Regions from separate parts of the Granulicatella sp. 20925_1_28 genome, predicted to be linked through region 2. Evidence: predicted binding sites of a transcription regulator. Region 2 holds the regulator's gene; the other holds the start of a gene.
What was found. Region 2 encodes Rex, which represses fermentation and respiration genes when NADH is low (regulators of the CRP and FNR family bind a similar motif). Its sites were predicted from a motif close to TTGTGAANTANTTCACAA; they were not measured.

Region 1: pflB (formate C-acetyltransferase) is a predicted target of Rex. The motif match lies at 1,556-1,573, and genes of this name have one in related genera.

What each region holds. Positions count from the first base shown of each region.
Region 1 is NZ_JAPWBS010000001.1:269,165-280,822, forward strand. Features, by position in the region: gene pflB (formate C-acetyltransferase) at 1-1,530, opposite strand, end outside; tRNA gene O3793_RS01220 (tRNA-Arg) at 1,867-1,940, opposite strand; gene O3793_RS01225 (hypothetical protein) at 1,998-2,225, opposite strand; gene O3793_RS01230 (TrmH family RNA methyltransferase) at 2,228-2,998, opposite strand; gene O3793_RS01235 (hypothetical protein) at 3,003-3,368, opposite strand; gene O3793_RS01240 (DEAD/DEAH box helicase) at 3,334-4,521, opposite strand; gene O3793_RS01245 (amino acid ABC transporter permease) at 4,656-5,303, opposite strand; gene O3793_RS01250 (transporter substrate-binding domain-containing protein) at 5,317-6,192, opposite strand; gene uvrC (excinuclease ABC subunit UvrC) at 6,334-8,109, opposite strand; gene O3793_RS01260 (hypothetical protein) at 8,130-9,629, opposite strand; gene O3793_RS01265 (iron-containing alcohol dehydrogenase) at 9,670-10,848, opposite strand; gene O3793_RS01270 (hypothetical protein) at 10,960-11,286, opposite strand; gene O3793_RS01275 (glycosyltransferase family 4 protein) at 11,437-11,658, shown strand, end outside.
Region 2 is NZ_JAPWBS010000002.1:153,796-165,453, reverse strand. Features, by position in the region: gene uvrB (excinuclease ABC subunit UvrB) at 1-238, shown strand, start outside; gene O3793_RS02340 (MmcQ/YjbR family DNA-binding protein) at 251-895, shown strand; gene O3793_RS02335 (aspartate-semialdehyde dehydrogenase) at 934-1,926, shown strand; gene O3793_RS02330 (ABC transporter ATP-binding protein) at 2,403-4,151, shown strand; gene O3793_RS02325 (ABC transporter ATP-binding protein) at 4,148-5,893, shown strand; gene O3793_RS02320 (ABC-F family ATP-binding cassette domain-containing protein) at 5,986-7,935, opposite strand; gene O3793_RS02315 (redox-sensing transcriptional repressor Rex) at 8,178-8,825, shown strand; gene O3793_RS02310 (hypothetical protein) at 8,902-9,165, opposite strand; gene groES (co-chaperone GroES) at 9,317-9,586, shown strand; gene groL (chaperonin GroEL) at 9,601-11,220, shown strand; gene O3793_RS02295 (SMI1/KNR4 family protein) at 11,577-11,658, opposite strand, start outside.

The DNA.
Region 1 (11,658 bases), on a different contig from region 2:
CATTGTACGTAGAATTTCAGTGTCATGTAATGCCATTTCAATTCTTTCGTAGCTGTATTTATCATGCATGTAGTGAATGATGTTTAATGTGTTTAAGTATAAACCACAAATCCATTCCATCATGTCGTTGTATTTAGCCATTACTTCATCGTAATCTAAGTATTCTGAAGTGATTGGTTGATATTTAGGACCAACTTGTGCTTTAGATTTTTCATCGATACCACCGTTGATCGCATATAATAATGTTTTCGCTAAGTTAGCACGAGCACCGAAGAATTGCATTTGTTTACCGATACGCATAGCAGATACACAGCAAGCAATTCCGTAGTCGTCGCCCCACTCTGGACGCATTACATCATCGTTTTCATATTGGATTGCAGATGTATTAATAGAAGTTTTAGCTGCAAACAATTTGAAGTTTTCTGGTAAACGAGTTGACCATAGAACTGTTAAGTTTGGTTCAGGAGCTGGTCCTAAGTTTACTAATGTGTGTAAGAAACGGAAACTGTTCTTAGTTACTAATGGACGTCCGTCTTCACCAACACCGGCGATTGATTCTGTTACCCAAGTTGGGTCTCCTGAGAATAATGCGTTGTATTCTGGTGTACGAGCGAATTTAACTAAACGTAATTTCATAACGAAGTGGTCAACAAGTTCTTGTGCTTGTTCTTCAGTTAATGTTCCGTTTTCTAAGTCACGTTGTACATAGATATCTAAGAATGTTGAAGTACGTCCAAGAGACATAGCCGCACCATTTTGTTCTTTAATAGCTGCTAAGTATCCTAAGTATAACCATTGGAAAGCTTCGCGAGCGTTAGAAGCTGGTTTAGAAATATCGAATCCGTAGATGTTACCTAATTCTTTTAATTCTAATAATGCACGGTATTGTTCTGAAACTTCTTCACGTAAACGAATTACATCGTCTGACATAGTGCCATCGCCAATGTTAGCGAAGTCTTTTTGTTTTTCAGCGATTAAACGATCAACCCCGTATAAAGCTACACGACGGTAGTCACCGATGATACGTCCACGACCGTAAGCATCTGGTAAACCTGTGATAACACCTGATTTACGAGCTGCACGCATTTCTGGAGTGTAAGCATCGAATACACCTTGGTTGTGAGTTTTACGCCAGTCACGGAAGATACGAGAAATTTCTTCGTCGATCTTGAATCCGTAAGCTTCAGCTGATTGTTCACTCATACGGATACCACCAAATGGTTGTAAGCTACGTTTGAATGGTTTTTCAGTTTGGAAACCAACAACTGTTTCTAAATCTTTGTTTAAGTAACCAGGACCATGTGAAGTGATTGTTGATACAACTTTAGTGTCCATATCTAAGACACCACCAGCTTCACGTTCTTGTTTGTTCAAGTCCATTACTTGTGCCCATAAAGCTTTAGTAGCTTCAGTAGGTCCAGCTAAGAAACTGTCGTCTCCTTCATAAAGTGTGTAGTTTTCTTGGATAAAGTCACGGACGTTAACTTCTTCTTTCCATACTTTACCTTTGAAACCGTTCCATTGTTCCATAAATTTTTCCTCCTTAGATAATTGGTTGTGAAACTTATAACAGCTATCTACATGAATATTATAACACAATAAAAATTAGTTGCAATACTTAAGTGTAAAAAAATACAAAGATTTTGTTAAATATTGCTATAATCGCGATTTTAAAGTGTTAAAAGTTGTGAAAGATGTATTATAACAGTGTGTTTCGCTGTACTATTTTTTTGAAACAGAATGAAAAATTTCACAATCTATGGTTCTGTATTCACAATATGTCTCTTTTCTTATTTTATTTTCACTAAGCAAAAATAAAAAAAGAGCATTACCGAAATAAATCCGATAATACTCTTTATAATTTAGCGTTTCAGGAGGGATTCGAACCCCCGACCGTTCGCTTAGAAGGCGAATGCTCTATCCTGCTGAGCTACTGAAACAGTACTAAATTAGTATACCTAAAGACGAACATTCTGTCAATTGATTTTACAGCTTTATTACGACTCTTCTGTTTCTTTTTCTTTGCTCTCTGTATTCTTCTTTTTAGATAAAAACATGCTGATATAGATAACGAACATCACTACTGCCATAATTAGCACTCTTGCTGCTAAGGCAAAATTATATAATGCTGCAATCGCACTTAAGGCAAAGAAAATAATAGTCATATTTCTAACCGTTTCAAGAATTGGGCGTTTCCTTCCCATTGGATTTGGTCTATTATCCATTGTTACTCCTTCTTCTCTTTCGTTTTATACATTAATAGCGCCGAAGCAATAGCGACGTTTAGTGACTCTGCTTTTCCAAACATCGGAATTGTCACTACGACATCTGCTAAATCAATCACGTCATCAGAGACGCCTTGGCCTTCATTACCAACGACGATGGCTACATCCGTTGCTCCTTGTAAGATAGTGTAATCTTTTGAATCACGGTGAAGTGCCGTTACTGCTACTTGCACACCTTTATCTTTAAGCGTTGGCAAGTAATCTTTCAAATTCGCTTGAAAAACTGGGATATGGAAATGGCTTCCTTGCATCGAACGAAGAACTTTATCGTTATATAAATCAACCGTTCCTGTTCCTAATACAACCGCATCAAATCCAGCAGCATCAGCCGTTCTCACAATCGTTCCTAAATTCCCTGGATCTTGAACTGCATCTAACACAATGAAGCGACCGCTATAAGGCAATGAATCCTGTTTAACAATCTTCACAACTGCTAAAATCCCTTGAGTGGTTTCAGTCATTGATAACTTATGGAAGACATCTTGAGAGACAACTAGCACCTGTACATCACTTTGATCTAACAGATTTTGGTAGTCTGCAAGACGATTACTAGTAACCACAATCAATTCAATCGGAGCTTTCTCTTTAATCGCTTCTTCTACAAGGTGCTCTCCTTCGAGAAGATACATCTCTGCTTTTTTACGACCTTTTGCAGTCTGAAGTTTGACAAGCTCTTTAATTTTTTCATTTTTAGGTGAACTAATGATATCCATACAACTACCCTTTTAATCCTTCTATAGTATTCATAAGTTTCTTGACTTCTACTTTTTGATTTTGATGAAATCCACATTTCATAGGTAAGACATAAGTTTCCTCTTTATCAAGATATTGCAATGTTAATTTGGGATTTCCTAAAAGTTTCTTCTCAACGGAAACCTTTTGAATGCGTTCTGAAGGGATAACGATTGGTCTATTCGCTCTCCATACACCTTCTTTAGAAGTTTCAAATAGAACGAAACCATCTTTAGCCCAATAGAGTACAAAGGTTTGCTCCTCTTTTTCCAAAGCCACTAAGCTATCAGCATCCGTCATTTCGAATCCAAAAAAACTAATTTGACTTTTTAAATCCTCGATGATTTCCATTCTTATTCCCCTTCTTTCGTTTCTGAGTTGGTTTCTTAGAACTTACTTCTTTCTTTTTCGGTTGTGTCACTGGTTTTAATTGTCCTGCATATAGTTCAAACTGAACTAGTTTATGTTTCCCTGCAACCTTCTTCAAGTCTCTTAGTTCGCGGTCATTCACTAGACTAAGAACTAACCCTTCTTTTCCCATACGTCCTGTACGTCCAGAACGATGGGTATATTGTTCTGTTGAATCTGCAATATCATAATGAATGACAAGTGGTAAATCTTCAATATCAAGACCGCGTTGTGCGACATCGGTACTCAGTAAGAATGGAATCTGTCCTTTCTTAAATAAGTCGATAGCTTTCTTACGTTCCGTTTGATGAGCATCACTTGAAAGAAGTGCAACTGGAACTTGATGATACGCTAACTTTTCACCAAGTAACGCAGCATTTGCAATCGAATTAACAAAAACCAACGCTTGGTTTGCATTTTCGGAAAATGCAAGCTTTCTTAACACTTCATCACGTTTTCTTGTTGGACACTCGATGTAACCATGTACCACATTTGACTTCGCTCCACTTCCCTCAGTCACTTCGACAAAAGTTGGCAACATATTAATCCATTTATTAACTTCTTCTAAATTCTTATTCTTTGTTGCAGAGAAACAAAGAACTTGTCTTTCAGAAGGAAGCTTCTTCACAAGTTCTCTCGTGTTATTCAATTGCTCAGGATCGAGTAAATAATCCGCCTCATCTAATACAAGCAGTTCTACTTGATGTAGCTTTAATTTACGAAGTTTAGATAATTCGAGTAATCGTCCTGGTGTCCCTACAACGATTTCTGGTTTTTCTTTTAACTTCTCAACTTGTCGTTTAACGTTTGCCCCACCTGCTAAAACTTGCACACGAATTTCAGGTGTTTTCCATTCTCTAATAACTGCACCAATTTGTTGAGCTAATTCTTGAGAAGGAGCCACAATCAAAGCTTGTAGCGTTTTATCCGCTTTTACTCGCTCCGAAATAGGAACGACATACGCTAAAGTTTTCCCAGTACCTGTTGGCGAAATTGCTACTACATCTGTTCCTTCTTTGATCAGTTCTTGTGTCTTTTCTTGTATCGGTGTTAATGTGTGGAAGCCATGTTGCTCCCAAATAGTCTTTGTATTCATAAGGTTCCTTTCCGATAACCATTGTTCTTTTGAGTCCTATTCATTTTATCGAAGAAACGGCTATACTTCAAATAGTTTCAACGTTTTTATAAAAAAAGAGAACTGTTCTTACACAGTTCTCTGTTCTATTTCAATTAAAGTGCCATTTTCTTTTCTAAATATCGTTGTCCTTGTTCAAAAAGCAAACAGATAATCCAGTAAATAATCGCCACTAAAATATAAACCGTCATATAGTTTTGTTCACGTCCACCCACAATTTTCGCATTTTGGAAAATGTCAGGTAGTGAAATCATCGCAACAAGAGACGATCCTTTAATCATATCCAGTAACACATTACTTAATGGCGGAATGGCGATTCGGAATGCTTGTGGAACGATGACCTTTTGCAACGTTTGTCGGTAACTCATTCCAAGAGACATCGCTGCTTCCCATTGACCATTATCCACTGCGTCCATGGCCGAACGCAACACTTCAGAAATATACGCACTACTTGCGATACTAAAGCAAAGGAGCGCACAGACTAAAGCCGGTAACGTTATTTTTAAAAATGGTAACCCAAAATATAGTAAGAATAAAAATACTAAAGTTGGTGTTCCGCGCATAAAGGAAACATGAAATGTCGCAATCCATCTTAATAAACGGAATCTTGAACGTCTCATTAAAACAAGAACGAATCCTAAAATCGTTCCGAAAACAAAACTCGTTAATGCAACTCCTAATGTATATCCCAATCCACTAAGAATAAACCAAAAGTTATTGATTGCAATATTGATATCGAAAATTTTATTTAACATATTAGTCTACATCTGAAATATCGATTTTTTCTGTTTTGAAATCTTTAGGTTCTGTTACGTCTTGACCAGCGAAGAATTGTTCAGAGATTTTTTTCAAAGTTCCGTCTTTCTTCATCGCATCCATAGCTTCATTAAATTTGTCACGTAACACAGTGTTGTTTAGTGAAATTGAGAAACTTGCGCTATATGGGTTTGCATAAACGCCTTCGTTAATCTTAATGTCATATTTATCTTTAGCAAAAGCAACGGCGATTGATTGTAAGTAGTAATCGTTGATAATTACATCAGTACGACCGTTTACTAAATCAGACATATATACGTCATTTGTTACGTTGTCATATACGACTAATTCAGCACCAAGTTTTTTAGCAATCTTCATGTAGTTTGTACTTGCAGCACCTGCAGCTTTTTTACCTTTTACATCTTCCCAAGAATGAATTCCTGAATTGTCGCTTCCACGAACAACCATTGATGTAAATGAGTATTTATGAGGTGTAGTGTGTAAGTATGCGTCGAAGTTTTTCGCACCTTCTTCAATTGAGTAGTTTGCGATATCTGTCATACCACTGTCTAAAGCTGTTAACATTCCGTCAACACCCATTTCAGTAAATTCAACTTTAAGGTTTAAGCGTTTCGCAACTTCCTTCATAATTTCCACATCGTAACCCGTTAATTCGTTCTTATCATTATGGAATGATTGTGGATATAAAGTACCTGCAGTTGATACTTTAATGACACCTGATTCAACAATTTTGTCCCAGTTCGCTTGCGCTTCTGAAACTGATACAGTTGTTTCTTGTGTTTTAGTTGTGTTTGCTCCGCATGCTGCTAATAATGTAGCCACAGCAACGAAACCAGCTTTCATCCATTTTTTCATTGGTTTAACCACCTTTTGTTTATTTTTTCAACATAGTGAACGATACCATACTCCGCTTTAAAACACAATGAATAAAGCTTGAAAAACAAAATAAAAATGAAACAGATTTTACAACCTGTTTCATTTCGAAATAATATATAGTTATTTACCTAGTTCTTCAAGAATATTTCTGGCTACTCTTTCAGAAATTCCGATAGATTGTAACTCCTCAAGACTGGCTTGTTTCATTGCTGTTATCGTTTTAAAATGACGCAATAGTTTCTTTCTTGTTTTCGGTCCGACACCATCAATCATTTCCAATTTCGAAGCAAATGTATTTTTACTTCGTAGTTGTCTGTGGAACGTAATCGCAAATCGGTGAACTTCCTCCTGGACACGTTGTATTAGTTGGAATGCTTGTCCTTTTCTATCCAAATCAATTTCCTTATAGTCTTCACCATACAGTAATGTAGCGGTTTTATGTTTTTCATTTTTCACCATTCCACATACTGGAATTTCTAATCCTAATTCATCTTCCAGAACTTCTAGCGCAGCTCTCATTTGGATTTTACCACCATCCATTAAGATTAAATCTGGAAGTTTAGCACCTTCTCTTAGTAATCTTGAATAGCGTCTACGGATGACTTCTTGAGTCGTCGCAAATTCGTGACTTCCTACAACAGTCTTCACTTTAAACTTACGGTAATTTTTGCGGTCTGGTTTTCCATCCTTAAAGACTACCATCGCAGATACTGGATTGGTCCCTTGAATATTCGAATGGTCAAAAGATTCAATCACTGAAACTTTTTCTAACCCTAACGCTTCTGAAAGTTCTTCCAAGGCACCTTTTGTCTTCAACTGACTTTGCTCTTCTCTTCTGAATTTCTCATTTAATGAAATCTCACTATTTTGAGTAGCAAGGTCTAACATTCGTTTCTTAGAACCTCGTTTTGGTGTCATCACCTTCACACCGAGCGTTTCTGATAATAGTTCTTGGTCAATCGCTTCTGGAACCAAGATTTCTTTTGGAAGAATATGGTTTTGGTCTTCATAAAACTGAATGATAAATGATAGGACTTCATCTTCTATCTGGTCATAAATTGGAAACATCGCTGCTTCACGTTTAATAATCGTCGACTGTCTGAGTAAGAAGACTTGAATAGAAATCCATCCTCTATCAACGACATAAGAGAACACATCTCGGTTCGTGAAATCTGCGTTCATGATGTTTTGTTTCTCGACGGTTGCTTCGATGTACTTAATTTGATCACGATAATCCATTGCTTTTTCAAAATCGAGTCTTTCGGAAGCTTCATTCATCTTCGAAGTCAAATCATCTTTAATCGTCTTCACATCTCCGTTTAAGAATCGTTGGATTTTCTTGATTTGCGCATCATACTCTTCTTTTGAAACTTCATGATCACAACAACCAATACATTGCCCTAGATGGTAATAGAAACAAGCTCGTGTTTCATTCTTCCCACATTTTCGAAGTGGATAGATTTTCTGGATCAGTTGCTGCGTTCCTGTTGCTGCAGTGACATTTGGATAAGGGCCAAAATAAATCCCCCCATCCTTTTCTACCTTATGAGAAATCACGAGTTGTGGGTCTTTCTCAGATGTAATTTTTAAGTAAGGATACATCGTTCCTTGCTTTAACTTAATATTGTAGTGAGGTTGATATTTTTTAATCAGGTTAATTTCAAGCAAGAGAGACTCTTTATTTGTCTTTGTCACAATATACTCAAAATGGTGAATTTCGCTTACTAATTTTTCCGTTTTAGTATCATGGGCGCCTCTAAAATAAGAGCGAACACGATTTTTTAGATTTTTCGCTTTACCGATATAAATAATATCGTCATTAGCATTTCGCATTATGTAACAACCTGGTAAATCAGGAAGATTCTTTAGTTTACTTTCAATTAATTCACTTGCCATTCAATCTTCCTTTCTAAACATTATCGCTGCCATACAATTTTTTCGAATTCATCTTTTAATTCACGGTCCATTTCATCCTTATATACAGGATATAAGAATAATCGCACCTCTTTTTTACTCAATAGTTTTAGCGTTTTTAATAATTCTATCACTTTCAAGCGCACTAGATGGTCTGGAAAATGAAGCACTTGCCAAATATAGTCGTAATCGATGAGTTGAAACTCAATCATCTTATTTAAAATGACTTCATGCCATTTCGAAAGCGCGAAGAATTGAGGAGGTAAAACCAAAGTCGAATGTTGCTTCATATAGTCATAAACTTCGGGTCTTACAACTCCTTTTATGTAATCAATCGTACCTTCGATAAAGACTTTTGAAGTTGATTTCTCAATGTACTCTAATGCCGTTAGCGATAATGGATCTTTTTCTAACAGTTTGTTGAACTTTGAAAATCGTAGTTTACTATTCGTTTTGCTTAGTACAAATAAAATGATGGCATCATCACGATTGTCTGATTTCAACGAAGCCTCTATTATAGATTCAACTTTTGACTGCGACGACCAAATAACTTTGTCCACTAGGCCTTTTAAGTAATGATTTTGATGGAACTCCTCAGATTCCACATCTGTGCAAGTGGATAGTTCTAATTCTAAACATTCTTTCATTCGACATAATAGTGCTATCGATTCTATAGTGAAACTGCGATTCTTTTTCGTTAAAAATGACAATGGATAAATGGATTCAACCAACCACTGGATAAACTGTTCATCACTCGTTCCATGCAATACACATAGTTGATAATTGCGTTCAACCTCAGGAGTCATTTCATGGGCCATAATGACACGAAGTAGTTTTGGATGATACATACAACTTCTGGCAGCAATAGGTCGCATGCTGACTTGTTTCATCATCACATTCAGCAAATAAAAAGCATCTGCCTTCGTTCTGATTGGATAGAAAAATAAGTAATATAAGCGTCCATATCCACTAAGAGAAGGCTCCAATTTTTCTAAATAGTCTCTCCACTGACTTTCGTGAATAGAGTAGGATTTTGCAAATACAATATAGAAAGTATACGAACTATGTTTCTCGAAGTATTGAATCTTCCGCTGAGTGATTTCATTATCAAAGAATACTAGTAGCATTAACACTAATCTAAATTCTTCTTTTACTGTAGTGACTTCAAGTAATACCGTTAATCGATCGCATAGGAAGTCCTTCATTTCGGAGGATAACTGGTCGACAAACTGCTTCCAATGGATAAGTAGAGGTTCTATCCAGTAAATCACAGGAATATCAAACTTTAGAATTCCCTCGCATACTTCCACATTTGGATTCAGTAGTTTTGTCATCGCATGATAGAATTGCGGTAATCTATCTTGACTCTTCACTCGTTTTCCAAGTGCAAAGGCAAAGAACTCTCCCTTTCCATCCACGGCATCTTTCATGAATGAATACGGAATTTTTGGATACATCTTTCTATTTCGAAGAAACTCTTCGTAGATGGACTGATTACCCATTTCTATCCCCTCCTACGGTTAGAAACACAAAACACCTATCCTATAACGCTTCTTTATACACTTCCATTGCAACTTCTGGCGTCAAATCACCATGCTCAGATAATTTCACTTTCTTGTGACGTGTTAAGCCGTCCACTAAAGCTTGTAAGACATCTTCACCTAGATTCACATCGCTAAAGCGAATTGGAGCTCCTAATGATTTAAAGAACTCTTCTGTTTTAGCAATCGCCTCATCAACAATCTCTTCATCGCTTCCTGATAAATTCCATACACGTTTTCCGTATTGTACTAATTTATCAAATTTCTGCTGTTTTCTAACTTTCATCATTGCTGGTAAGACAATCGATAATGTACGACCATGGTCAATTCCGTGGTTCAATGTAATTTCATGTCCTAATGCATGTGAAGACCAGTCCGTTGGTACACCTAGGTTAATCGTTCCATTTAATGCATTTGTTGCGCACCACATAAATGTTCCACGGTCATTGTAATCAATATGGTTCGTGTCAATAACACGAGGTGCGATTTCAATTAGAGTTTGTAAGATACTTTCTGCATAGCGATCTTGAAGCAATGCTCCTACTGGATAAGTTAAATAGTTTTCCATCACGTGGATAAATGTATCCAGTAACCCATTCACTAATTGTCGTACCGGTAATGTATAGGTCAATTCAGGCTCTAATACTGAAAATACAGGGAATGTCTTAGGTCCACGGAAACTTACTTTTGCTTTTTTCTCAACAAGTGTAATCACCGCACCTGAGTTCATTTCCGAACCCGTTGCAGGAAGTGTAAGAATCGTCCCAAAAGGAACAACTTCTTGGACAGGTAATCCTTTACCTACACCCCATCCAAATAAATCAACTGGATCTTCTGTAAAGAGACTTGCTGCAGAAACAAATTTAGTCCCGTCAATCACAGAACCGCCGCCTATAGCTAGTAAATAAGTAAAGTTACCTGCACGGACTTTCTCAACAGCTTTCATTAATGTTTCGAATGTTGGGTTGGCTTCAATTCCTGAAAACTCATCCCATTCACGATTTCCTAAAGCTTTAACAGCACGATCAAATGCTCCGTTTTTCTTAACAGAGCCGCCCCCGTAAAGGACTAATACTTTAGCGTCTTTAGGAATTTCATTATCAATATCTTCAATACGATTTCTTCCAAATAAAATCTTTGTTGGATTTTGGAATGTAAAATTTTGAATTTCATGTGTCATTTCAAATCACCTCGTTACTTCTTACTTTAATTGTACCAAAACTAATAGACCCTTTCTAAAATATCGGCTTTAAAAACAAAATAAACTGGACAATTGCCCAGTTTATGATTCTTAATTTATTATTTTTGATTCGATGTATTTTTTCAGGCGGTCTGCTGAGATTTCCTTTTCTAATTTAGAAACTTCAACAGGGCTTAATGTGACTTCACACGTTAAAACTCCGTCTGCATCATAAGAAACGACAACTTCTCCAACATCTTCTCTAGATTCTCTTGTCACTTTTGGAAACAACGCTGCTAATTCCTTTTCAACCTCTAGCGCACAGTGTTCTCTAAGTAAGCGAAACTGTTCTGCAATCACTGTTGGAATATAATAGCAGTCCACTAATGTCATTTCTTCATCTTTAGATTTTCGGTTTGACTTTTTCGCTTTTTTCATAAATGACCTCGTTTCTTTCTTCTTGTCTAGTATACAAAAATTCACCCGAGAAGGCAAAAACATTAAATTTATCCAAAGATTATAAACCTATTTTCCAAATGCGCGATTTCATGGTAAAATAGCTATGAATCACACTTATAAGGAGATACTATGCTTACAATCAATATGCTAACTCGTGCAGACAGCGTTAAAGGTCAAGGAGTTATGTCTGCGACAGAGGAACAAATAAACCTTGTAACAGAAGGATTAAAGGGCTATAACGTTGTTGTAAATCAGCTTAAAATTGCTGATATTAACCACATCCACACTATTAATCCAGATTTTCTTTTCAAATCATTTTTAAACAATAAAAAGCAACCGACAATAGCGTCC
Region 2 (11,658 bases):
TGTTCCGAAGACTATCGTGAAGAATATCCGTGATTTAATTGCGATTACGCACGAGGTCGAAAAAGAAGATGCACCAACGACAGCAAAAGACTTCAAGAAGATGACGCAAGAACAACGCCGAGAAGCGCTTGAGTTACTCGAGTTGGATATGCGTGCGGCAGCCAAGGACCTCGATTTCGAGAAAGCAGCCGATTTACGCGACGTGATTCTCGAATTACGTGCGGAGTATCGCTTATAAGAGGTCAGATTTATGAAATGGAAATTAACAAAGGACTTACCAGAACTGGAAGGGAAAATCTTTCCAAGCCAAATGGAAGGATTTCACTTTCAGGTGGTGAGTGCTAGCCAAAAACAAGGCTTAGAAATCGTAGCGATCGATGAGGTTAACGAGCGCTACACCTTATTCGATATACCAACAACGAGTAGCAGTATCGCTCAAGCCTTGCGCGAAGAGGCAAGTGAGCTAGCGTTCCAATGGATGCATCCTGAGCAATCGAGTATCAAAGAAGCACGCCAGAAGTGGACGAAGTGGATGACCGAAAATATCGTCCCGTATCATGGTAATCCGTTTGAGAAGACGGAGGCGATGGGCTTTATGGTCGAAGATAAAGGCAAATGGTATGGGCTCATGATGGAAGTGCCGCTTCAAAAACTAGGAGTGACTTCAAAGGCTGACGCCCTTATTTTGAACGTGAAGATTCATCCGGAAGACAAGGAACGACTCCTATCGACTGACGGGATTTATGAAGCCTATCATATGAATAAGAAGCATTGGATTTCGATTGCGCTGAATGTGTGCACAGATGACGCACTCATTAAAGAGTGTATCTATACCAGCTACAAATGTGTTGCAAAGAAAGACAATTCTTTACTTTCAACGAGAGATTCGCTATAATTTTCAACATAGCGTTTTAGCAAAAAGGAGATTTTTTTATGGTAAATATTGCAATTGTAGGAGCGACAGGTGTCGTTGGAACAAAAATGATTGAACGTTTAGAAGAAAGTAACTTACAAGTAGACCACTTATATCTACTTGCTTCAGCGCGTTCAGCAGGGAAAGTACTACAGTTTAGAGGAAAAGATTATGTAGTCGAAGAATTAACGGAAGACTCCTTCAAGCTTGATATTGACTACGCCATCTTCTCAGCAGGGGGCGGCACTTCATTGAAATTTGCGCCAATCGCAGAACGTGACGGCGTGATTGTTATCGACAACTCAAGCGCATGGAGAATGGATCCAGAGATTGATTTAGTCGTACCAGAATGTAACGCACCAACATTAGAGCGTAAGATTATCGCTAATCCAAACTGCTCAACAATCCAATCGGTTGTGCCATTACGTCCATTGCATGATGCATTTGGATTAAAACGTGTGGCCTATACAACTTACCAAGCTGTTTCAGGTTCTGGACAAGCAGGGATTAACGATTTAAGAAACGGGGAAAAAGGGGAAGCTCCAACAAACTACCCACATCCAATTTACAATAACGTATTGCCACATATCGATGTATTTTTAGAAAATGGCTATACAAAAGAAGAAATGAAAATGATTCAAGAAACTCGCAAGATTCTAGGATTGTCAGACGATGTAGCCATCACAGCTACTTGTGTGCGTGTGCCTGTATTCAACTCACACTCTGTAGAAATCAATGTGACTTTCGAAAAAGATACAACTCCTGAAGAAATTCGTGCGATTTTAGAAAAAGCACCAGGCGTAATCGTATTAGATAAACCTGAGGAAAATGTGTATCCAACACCATTACAAGCAACTGGGCATGATGAAGTGTATGTAGGACGTATTCGTCGCGACATCTCTCAACCTAACAGCTTCCACATCTGGTGTGTGGGTGACAATATTCGTAAGGGTGCAGCAAGCAACGCGATCCAAATTGCGGAGTATATTGAAGCGCACAATTTACGTAGATAATTAAATAGAAGACTGGGCACCTGGGTGACAGTATAGTGAACAATGTTGATTACTCCAAATCCTTACGGATATCTTCATAATAGCTATAACGTTGCACCGGTTCGAGCCTAGGTCTCTCACCTTTAAAGCCTCAAAGGGAGCGTACGGAATAAAATTCCTACGCTCCCTTTTTCGCATTTAATGCCATCCCACGTTATGGCTATTATAGAATCCGTAAGATTTTTCGTAATCAACTTTCTAATAAGGCCCAGTCTTCTAATGATTATTTACTCCGCTGCACCCCACTGTAGGTATAAAAAAGGATTCGTTGAGGATGGAAAAACGTGATGTATCATAAATGATACAACTTTAGAAAGTAAAAAAGTGAGTGTAACATTTTTGTTACGTAACATAATTGTTACACTCTGAAAAATCAAAAGCAGGAAGCATGTTTTTCCGCTTTTGAAGAGGATAAAATGTGATACAATAAAAGTACTATGGATGTAAAAGGAAATACGCGTGTGAACAAGTTAAAACCTTATTTAAAGCCGTATCTGAAAGAAACGATATTGGCACCTTTATTCAAATTATTCGAAGCGATTCTAGAATTGTTTGTTCCGCTCATCATGGCGGTCATTATCGATAAAGGAATCAGTAATAAAGATACTGCGCTGATTCTCCAACAAGGAGCGATTCTTATTGGACTAGGAATTTTAGGCGTGGTCGTATCGATTACCGCTCAGTATTTTGCGGCAAAGGCGGCGACTGGATTTACGGCCGACGTGAGACAGGCGCTCTTTTCAAAAATTCAATACTTTAGCTTCTCGCAACTCGATGCGCTAGGAAATGACACTTTACTCACGCGTTTAACAAGTGATATCAATCTTGTGCAAAGCGGGTTAAATATCGCGCTTCGTCTATTGCTTCGTTCGCCGTTTATTGTCGGGGGAGCGATTGTGATGGCGTTTGTCGTGAATGTAGAAATGGCATGGACGTTTGTTATTACGGTGCCGATTTTAGCTATCGTAGTATTCGGTATTATTTACTGGACGATTCCGATGTATCGCCGTGTGCAAGGGAAATTAGATCGCATTATGCGTCTCGTGCATGAAAACTTGCTCGGTGTGCGTGTGATTCGTGCATTTAACCTTGAAGAAAAAGAAATTCATACCTTTAGAGAAGATACTGAAACGTTGAATCAAGCGCAACAAAAGGTGAGTGGTCTCTCAGGCGCTATGAACCCTATTACGTTTGTAATTGTGAATGTGGCCCTCATCGTCATTCTTTATGGTGGAGCGATTAAAGTGGATACAGGAACCTTAACGAAAGGGGAAGTCATCGCTTTAACAAACTACATGTCACAAATTCTAGTGGAACTTGTGAAGTTTGCGAACCTTGTCGTATTGATGACAAAATCAGTAGCGAGTGCAGAGCGTGTTGATAACATTCTATCGATTGAAGCGGATATGGTCGAAGGAACTGAAGAGGTTCATCCTGAAGGAGAAGTGGCGGTGGCGTTTAAAGACGTGACGTTGACGTATCAGGGAGACCAAAACGCAGCGTTGAACCATATCTCATTTACCGCGCTGAAAGGACAGACCATCGGCGTTATCGGTGGGACGGGTAGCGGGAAATCGTCTCTTGTCAATATGATTCCTCGTTTCTATGATGCGACCCAAGGGACTGTAGAGGTGTTCGGGGCAGACGTTCGTCGCTACCGTTTTGCATCGCTTCGTGGAGCGGTCGGAATGGTCTTGCAAAAGGCGCAACTCTTCCGTGGAACGATTGCTGATAATGTTCGTTTTGGAAATGCATCTGCTTCTACTGAAGTGGTAGAACATGCACTCGGTGTCGCTCAAGCCAGCGAGTTTGTACAAACGAAAGAAGGCGGACTTGATTATAGTATCGAACAAAATGGCCGTAATTTATCCGGTGGGCAAAAACAACGGATGACGATTGCACGTGCGATTGCTAAACAAGCCCCAATTTTAATTCTAGATGATAGTGCTTCGGCATTAGACTTTGCGACCGATGCGAAATTGCGTGAGGCGATTAAGAACCAAACACCACGTCCGACGACCTTTATCGTGTCGCAACGGGCGGCTTCAGTGCAGTATGCAGACTTAATTCTGGTACTCGATGAAGGAAATCTTGTCGGCAAAGGAACGCATGAAGAGCTCTTAGCCAACAATGAGATTTATCAAGAAATTTACTACTCACAATTTCCAAAGGAGGATGAAGCATGAGACAGAAAACTCAATGGGAAACCATCCGTAAAGTTCTCCGCTACATCCGTCGCTACCGGATTTATTTCGTAGCGTCCATCCTTATGGCGAGTGTGAATGTATTCGGAACATTAATGATTCCAAAATTAGTCGGGGAAGCTGTGGACCAAATGCTGGACACGGGCCAAGTGTTCTATGAAGGACTATTTGCCATCCTTTGGCAGATTGCCCTCTTTACGGCAGTGGCAGCCATCGCGCAGTGGTTAATGAACCTCAGCAATAACAAGATGACGTACTCTGTGGTTCGTGACCTTCGTAGAGACGCGCTTGAAAAAATCGAGACATTACCACTCAGTTATTTAGATATTCATCCAGCCGGAGAAATCGAGAGTCGTATCATTGCGGATGCAGATCAATTTGCGGATGGATTATTGATGGGATTCACACAGTTATTCACGGGTGTGATGACCATTCTAGGAACCTTAGTCTTTATGCTGAGCGTGAATATGACATTGACGCTCGTAGTAGTCGTGGTGACGCCAGTATCCTTCGTGATGGCCAGCTTTGTTGCGAAGAAATCCTATCATTTCTTTAAACAACAATCGGAAATTCGTGGCGACCAAACCGCCTATATGAATGAGATGATTGAGGGAACACGAGTGGTTACGGCCTTCCAGCAACAAGAAAAAGTCATTGAGGACTTTGCGGTGATTAATAAGAAGTTAACGGATGTATCGCTCAAGGCTATTTTCTTCTCGAGCATCACGAATCCGGCAACGCGCTTTGTCAATAGCATCGTCTACACAAGTGTGGGCGTGTTCGGGGCGTTCTTCGTGATGAGTGGTGGCGTGACGGTGGGACAACTGTCGTCCTTCTTAAGTTACGCGAACCAATATACGAAACCATTCAATGAAATCTCAGGAGTCATTACGGAGTTACAAAATGCGATTGCCTGTGCGAATCGCGTGTTTGAACTGTTGGAACAACCTTCTGAGAGTCCAGAGCGTGCAGGTGCTGTGTCTCCTGAAAACTTTGACGGGGCTGTGGAATTTAGCCATGTGGATTTCTCTTATGTGAAAGACCAACCGCTTATTGAAGACTTCTCGCTGGATGTCAAACCAGGGCAACGTGTGGCGATTGTCGGTCCAACCGGAAGTGGGAAGACGACATTGATTAACTTATTGATGCGTTTCTACGATATTAATAGTGGGAAATTAGCCATCGACGGGCTTTCGATTGAAGATATCACGCGTCAAAGCCTACGAAATGGATTCGGAATGGTGCTTCAAGAAACATGGCTTCAAACGGGAACTGTCCGTGAAAATATCACGATGGGAAATCCAACGATTAGCGAAGAAGAGATGATTCGCATCGCAAAACTCTGCCATATTCATGGATTTGTAAGTCGTCTGCCACAAGGATATGATACGGTGATTTCAGATGACGGTGGGGACTTCTCGCAAGGACAAAAACAATTGCTCTGCATCGCGCGTGTGATGATGGGACAACCGAATATGCTGATTCTCGATGAAGCGACTTCTTCCATCGATACGCGTACCGAGTTGAAGATTCAAGAAGCCTTCCAACATCTGATGGAAGGACGCACGAGCTTTATTGTGGCACACCGCTTGTCGACGATTCGTACCGCGGATGTGATTCTTGTCTTAAAAGACGGACATGTCATTGAAAAAGGAAATCATGCCAGCTTGATGGAACAACGTGGATTTTACTACAATCTCTATCAAAGTCAGTGGCAACATTAACAATAAAAAGAAGCGTAGGCTCTATAAAAAGAGTCTACGCTTTTTTGAATTGCTGAAAGTGCAAAATTATCATATATGATAATTTCAAAAGATTATTGCTTGAATTCTTCTAGAGCTAGAGACGCTTCTTCCCATTCAGCGAGGAGCGTTTCTTGGCGTTCAAGAAGGGCGCCTTCTTCGGTTGAGAGGGCAGCGGATTTATCTGGATCAGAATAGTTTTCTTCCAGTGTCATCGCCTCATGCACTTGTTCGAGCGCCGTTTCGATATCGTGCATCTCCGCTTCTAGTTGCTCGATGCGACGAGTGAGTGTACGAATTTGACGTTGCTCTTCTTTAGAGGCATGGTAGCTGGCTTTGGCTTCTGTCATCGGCTCAGCTGTTGTTGCTTCGACACTCTTGGCTTCTTGCAATGCGGCGAGTTCTTCTTTCTCTTGTTTTTTCTCGAGATAGTAGTCATAGTCGCCTAAATACAATGTGCTTCCAGTTTCTTCGATTTCTAGGATGGCCGTTGCGACCTTATTGATAAAGAAACGGTCATGCGAAACGAAGCAAATCGTGCCGTCGTAGTCGATAAGGGCATCTTCGAGGACTTCTTTACTGTCGATGTCCAAGTGGTTCGTTGGTTCGTCGAGCAGTAGGAAATTATCATGCTCCAGAGACAGTTTGCAAAGCGCCAAACGGGCCTTTTCACCCCCGCTGAGTTGAGCGGTTGTTTTCTCGACATCGTTTCCTGAGAAAAGGAAGCTGCCAAGAATCGAACGGACGTCTTTTTCAGGCATCGTAGAGTGACGAGACCAAAGTTCTTCTAGAACTGTTTGATTCGATGAGAGGCCGGCCAAGTTTTGGTCAAAGTAACCAACTTGAACGCCAGTGCCTAAGTCGATTGAGCCTTCGATTAGAGGCAATTCACCCGTAATCGACTTCAAGAGGGTAGATTTTCCAATACCGTTAGGCCCCACAATCGCGATAGCTTCACGCTTGCGAAGCTGGAAGGAAATCGGACCGCTCAAGGCTTCGTGGTCGTAGCCGATATAAGCATCAGTGACTTGCAGCACTTGGTTTCCGGATTCGCGTTCCACGGTAAATTCAAAACGAGCAGAGCGCTGATCGCCTTTTGGTTTCTCTAAGCGTTCCATTTTCTCGAGCTTCTTACGGCGTGATTGCGCACGTTTTGTAGTTGATGCGCGCACTAAGTTTTTCTGGATGAATTCTTCCAAGTCGTGAATCTCTTGTTGCTGCTTCTCGTAGGCTTTTTGTTTGAGTAAATAGCGTTGCTCGCGTTCTTCTAAGTAGTGCGAGTAGTTTCCTTTGTAATATTCGCAGGCCTTATGACTGATTTCATAGACTTCGTTACACACACGGTCCAAGAAGTATTGGTCGTGGGATACGATGACAAGCGCGCTACTTGAAGAGCGTAAGTAGTCTTCAAGCCACGTCAATGTTTCAATATCCAAGTGGTTGGTCGGTTCGTCTAAGATGAGTAGGTCGTGCTTTTCTAATAAAATACGAGCTAGTGCCAAACGAGTGCGTTGACCTCCAGAGAGTGCTTGTATCGGTTGGTCGTAGTCTTCTGGATAGAAACGGAATCCATGAAGCACGGTGCGAATTTCAGACTCGTAACCATACGCATTCTTTTGGTTCAATTCTTCTTGTAGCTGGTCGTATCGTTTTAAGGCGAGTTCGTACGCCACGGGGTCACTTAGAAGGTCTGGGTCACCAAGTTGTTCAGCTGCTTTTTGCGCTTGTTTCTTCAAGGTTTCCACATCTTCGAAGAGATGCACCATTTCTTCCCAAACAGTGCGGGAAGACTGGATGGCAGCGTATTGATCTAAGTAGCCAATCGAAAGGTCTTTCTTCTTTGACACAGCACCAAGAGAAGGTTCTTCGATTCCAGCCAACATTTTTAATAGCGTAGATTTTCCAGTACCATTTCGCCCAACGATGGCAATGCGTGAATTTTCTTGAATATGAATCGTAATATTTTCAAATAGGACTTCATCCGCAAACGTACGCGCGAGTCCTTGTCCTTGTAATAAAATCATGACGGGTCCTTTCAATGTGGTATCAGTTTATTTTAGCATAAAAAAGAGGGGGAACAATATTGATACGCGTTCTTCTTTGCATTCACATTCACAATGGGGAGGTTGTGAAGAAAAAAGCACAAGGCTTGCTGTATATAAGCGAAATTCATTAATGTTCGTGAGGTACAAGCAAACTGTTTGTGAAATGAAATGTCGTTGTGATAGAATACGCATGGATAAAAAAGAAAAAGGGAGTCTTATTCATGAAAGATTTAAACGAATTAAAAGAAATCGAAGTGCCACGCGCAACTGCGAAACGTTTGGCCATTTATCATCGTTACTTACGTTTCTTGCATGACGCAGGAAAACGTCGCATCTCATCAACTGAATTAAGTGAAGCTGTAAAAGTCGATAGCGCAACAATACGTCGTGACTTTTCATATTTCGGAGCTTTAGGAAAACGTGGATATGGATATGATGTAGAATACTTATTAGAATTCTTCAGCCATACTTTAAACCAAGATCGCCTAACAAACGTCGCTTTAGTAGGGGTCGGTAAATTAGGACAAGCGCTCTTAAACTACAACTTCCACCAAAGCAACAACGTGCGTATTAGCGCAGCGTTCGACGTAAACGAAGACATCGTTGGAACAATCCAAACAGGTGTGCCAGTTTACAGCATGGATGAAATGGTAGAACAATTGAAAGTTCAACAAATCCAAGTGGCCATCTTAACAGTGCCTCAAGATGTAGCTCAAGAAACAGCAGACCGCTTAGTAGAAGCAAATGTTCGCGGAATCTTGAACTTCACACCAATCCGATTAGACGTACCAGAAAACGTTCGAGTTCAAAACGTGGACTTAACAAACGAACTTCAAACACTTATTTATTTCTTGGACAACCAAAAATAATCTATTGAAAGGCATCCGAATAGGGTGCCTTTTTTGTAAAAAAATAAGCACTAATCCAATCCGATTTGCGGAGTGATTAGTGCTTTTCTTTTGGTTCTTTATCGTCTAGTGAATCCTCGTCATCGGGCAGATTCTCGATGAGGTTGGCGAGTTTTTTCAACTCGTTGTAGGTGCGAAGCATGTTGATACTTGTTACGATGCTTGTCGTTGCGAATAGACAGCAGAATAATGTGATAAAGTCAAATCCATTTCCAGGATAATGCGTCGTTGCTAGAAAGATAAAGAAGACGGCTAATATGATTTCAAAATATAGTTTTCTGAAGAAACTTTTTCGTGTCATCGCAATCATCCTTTCCTGTCAAAATCTTACAAAATTCCAGACAAATAAGCAAGTATTTATTCTTGATTTTTCCTGACCAAATGAGTATCATAAAACTATGAGTTAGCACTCAGTGTTTTTGAGTGCTAAAAAAGATGAAGGAGGATTTCATATGTTAAAGCCTTTAAAAGATAGAGTTGTTATTCAAATGGTAGAGCAAGAAGAAAAAACTGCTGGAGGATTATTCCTACCAACAACTGCTCAAGAAAAATTACAATTTGCAAAAGTCATCGCAACAAGCAAATTCACTGCTGCAGAAGACCGTCAAGTGGCGGTTGGCGATAAAGTAGTATTCGAGAAATATTCAGGAACAGAAGTTAAATTAGATGGTCAAGAATATATCATCGTGAAAGAAAAAGACATTATCGCAATTGTTGAATAAAGGGGGATACAACTATGGTAAAAGATATTAAATTTGCAGAAGATGCAAGAAGCGCCATGCTACGTGGTGTGGACGTTTTAGCGAACACAGTAAAAGTAACATTAGGGCCAAAAGGACGTAATGTTGTATTAGAAAAAGCATTCGGTTCTCCACTGATTACAAATGATGGGGTAACGATTGCCAAAGAAATCGAATTAGAAGATCACTTCGAAAATATGGGTGCAAAACTCGTTGCTGAAGTGGCTTCAAAAACAAACGATATTGCCGGTGACGGTACAACTACAGCGACAGTGTTAACACAAGCCATCGTTCGTGAAGGGTTGAAAAACGTAACGGCTGGAGCTAACCCAGTAGGCATTCGTCGCGGGATTGAACTTGCGACAAAAGCAGCGGTTGAAGAATTACACCGCATTTCTCGTCCAGTAGAATCAAAAGAAGCCATCGCACAAGTTGCGGCAATTTCTTCAGGTTCAGCGGAAGTCGGTGAATTAATCGCTGAAGCTATGGAAAAAGTGGGTAACGACGGCGTTATTACAATCGAAGAATCTAAAGGGATTGAAACAGAATTAGATGTTGTAGAAGGTATGCAATTTGACCGTGGTTACTTATCACAATACATGGTAACGGATAACGACAAGATGATTGCGACTTTAGACAATCCATTTATCTTAATCACAGATAAGAAAGTGTCAAACATCCAAGAAATCATTCCGTTGTTAGAACAAATCGTTCAACAAGGACGTGCGTTATTAATCATCGCGGATGATGTGGATGGCGAAGCTTTACCAACATTAGTATTAAACAAATTACGCGGAACATTTAACGTGGTAGCTGTAAAAGCTCCAGGATTTGGTGACCGTCGTAAAGCGATGTTAGAAGATATCGCGGTCTTAACTGGTGCTCAAGTCATTACAGAAGACCTTGGTTTAGAATTAAAAGACGCTACATTAGCTCAATTAGGGACTGCTGGTAAAGTAGTGGTTTCTAAAGACAGCACTACAATCGTTGAAGGTGCAGGTTCTAAAGAATTAATCGCGAACCGTGTTGCTTTAATTCGCGCACAAGCACAAGATACAACAAGTGATTTCGACCGTGAAAAATTACATGAACGTCTTGCTAAATTATCAGGTGGGGTTGCCGTGATTAAAGTCGGTGCCGCTACTGAAACAGAATTGAAAGAGAAAAAACTTCGCATTGAAGACGCCTTAAACGCAACTCGCGCAGCGGTTGAAGAAGGAATCGTTTCAGGTGGGGGAACAGCTCTTGTGAACGTTCAAAAAGTGGTAGACGCTCTTGAATTAGAAGGCGACTTAGCTACAGGTGCGAAAATCGTATCTCGTTCATTAGAAGAACCATTACGTCAAATCGCAGAAAATGCAGGTCTTGAAGGTTCAGTCATTGTTGCTCGTTTGAAATCTGAAGAAAAAGGAATTGGATACAATGCCGCTACAGATGAATGGGTAAACATGATTGAAGCAGGTATCGTGGACCCAACAAAAGTAACACGTTCTGCATTACAAAATGCTGCATCTGTTTCAGCATTATTATTAACAACAGAAGCTGTTGTAGCTGACAAACCAGCTCCAGTAGCACCACCAATGCCAGGGATGGATCCGGGCATGGGTATGATGTAATCAAAGAGGGGTGAAAGTTTTTCACCCCTCTTTTTCTTTTTGGATAAAAACACCGCAAGGTGCTTCTCGACAAAAGTGAACGAAGTTCAAAACTTCGAACACTGAAGGATTTGTTTATAATAGCTGTAATGGGGTACCGTCTCGAGCCTGTAGTCTCTCGACTTTAAAGCCTCAAAATGGTCGTACGGAATAAATTCCTACGCCCATTAATTCGCATTTAATACGATTCCCCATTACTGCTACTATAAAATCCTTCGTGTTCTCCGTTTTGAACACTTTTTTGGTGATACTTATAAAAAGAGGATGGATAGAGAAAAAAAATAAGACCAACAGATATGCTGGTCTTATTTTTGTGGTTATGATAATAGGGATTTGCAGTGCGCGTATTCTGGATAAGAAGAGAATTCTGCGATGAGGAAGTCTTCGATAAAGGCGAAG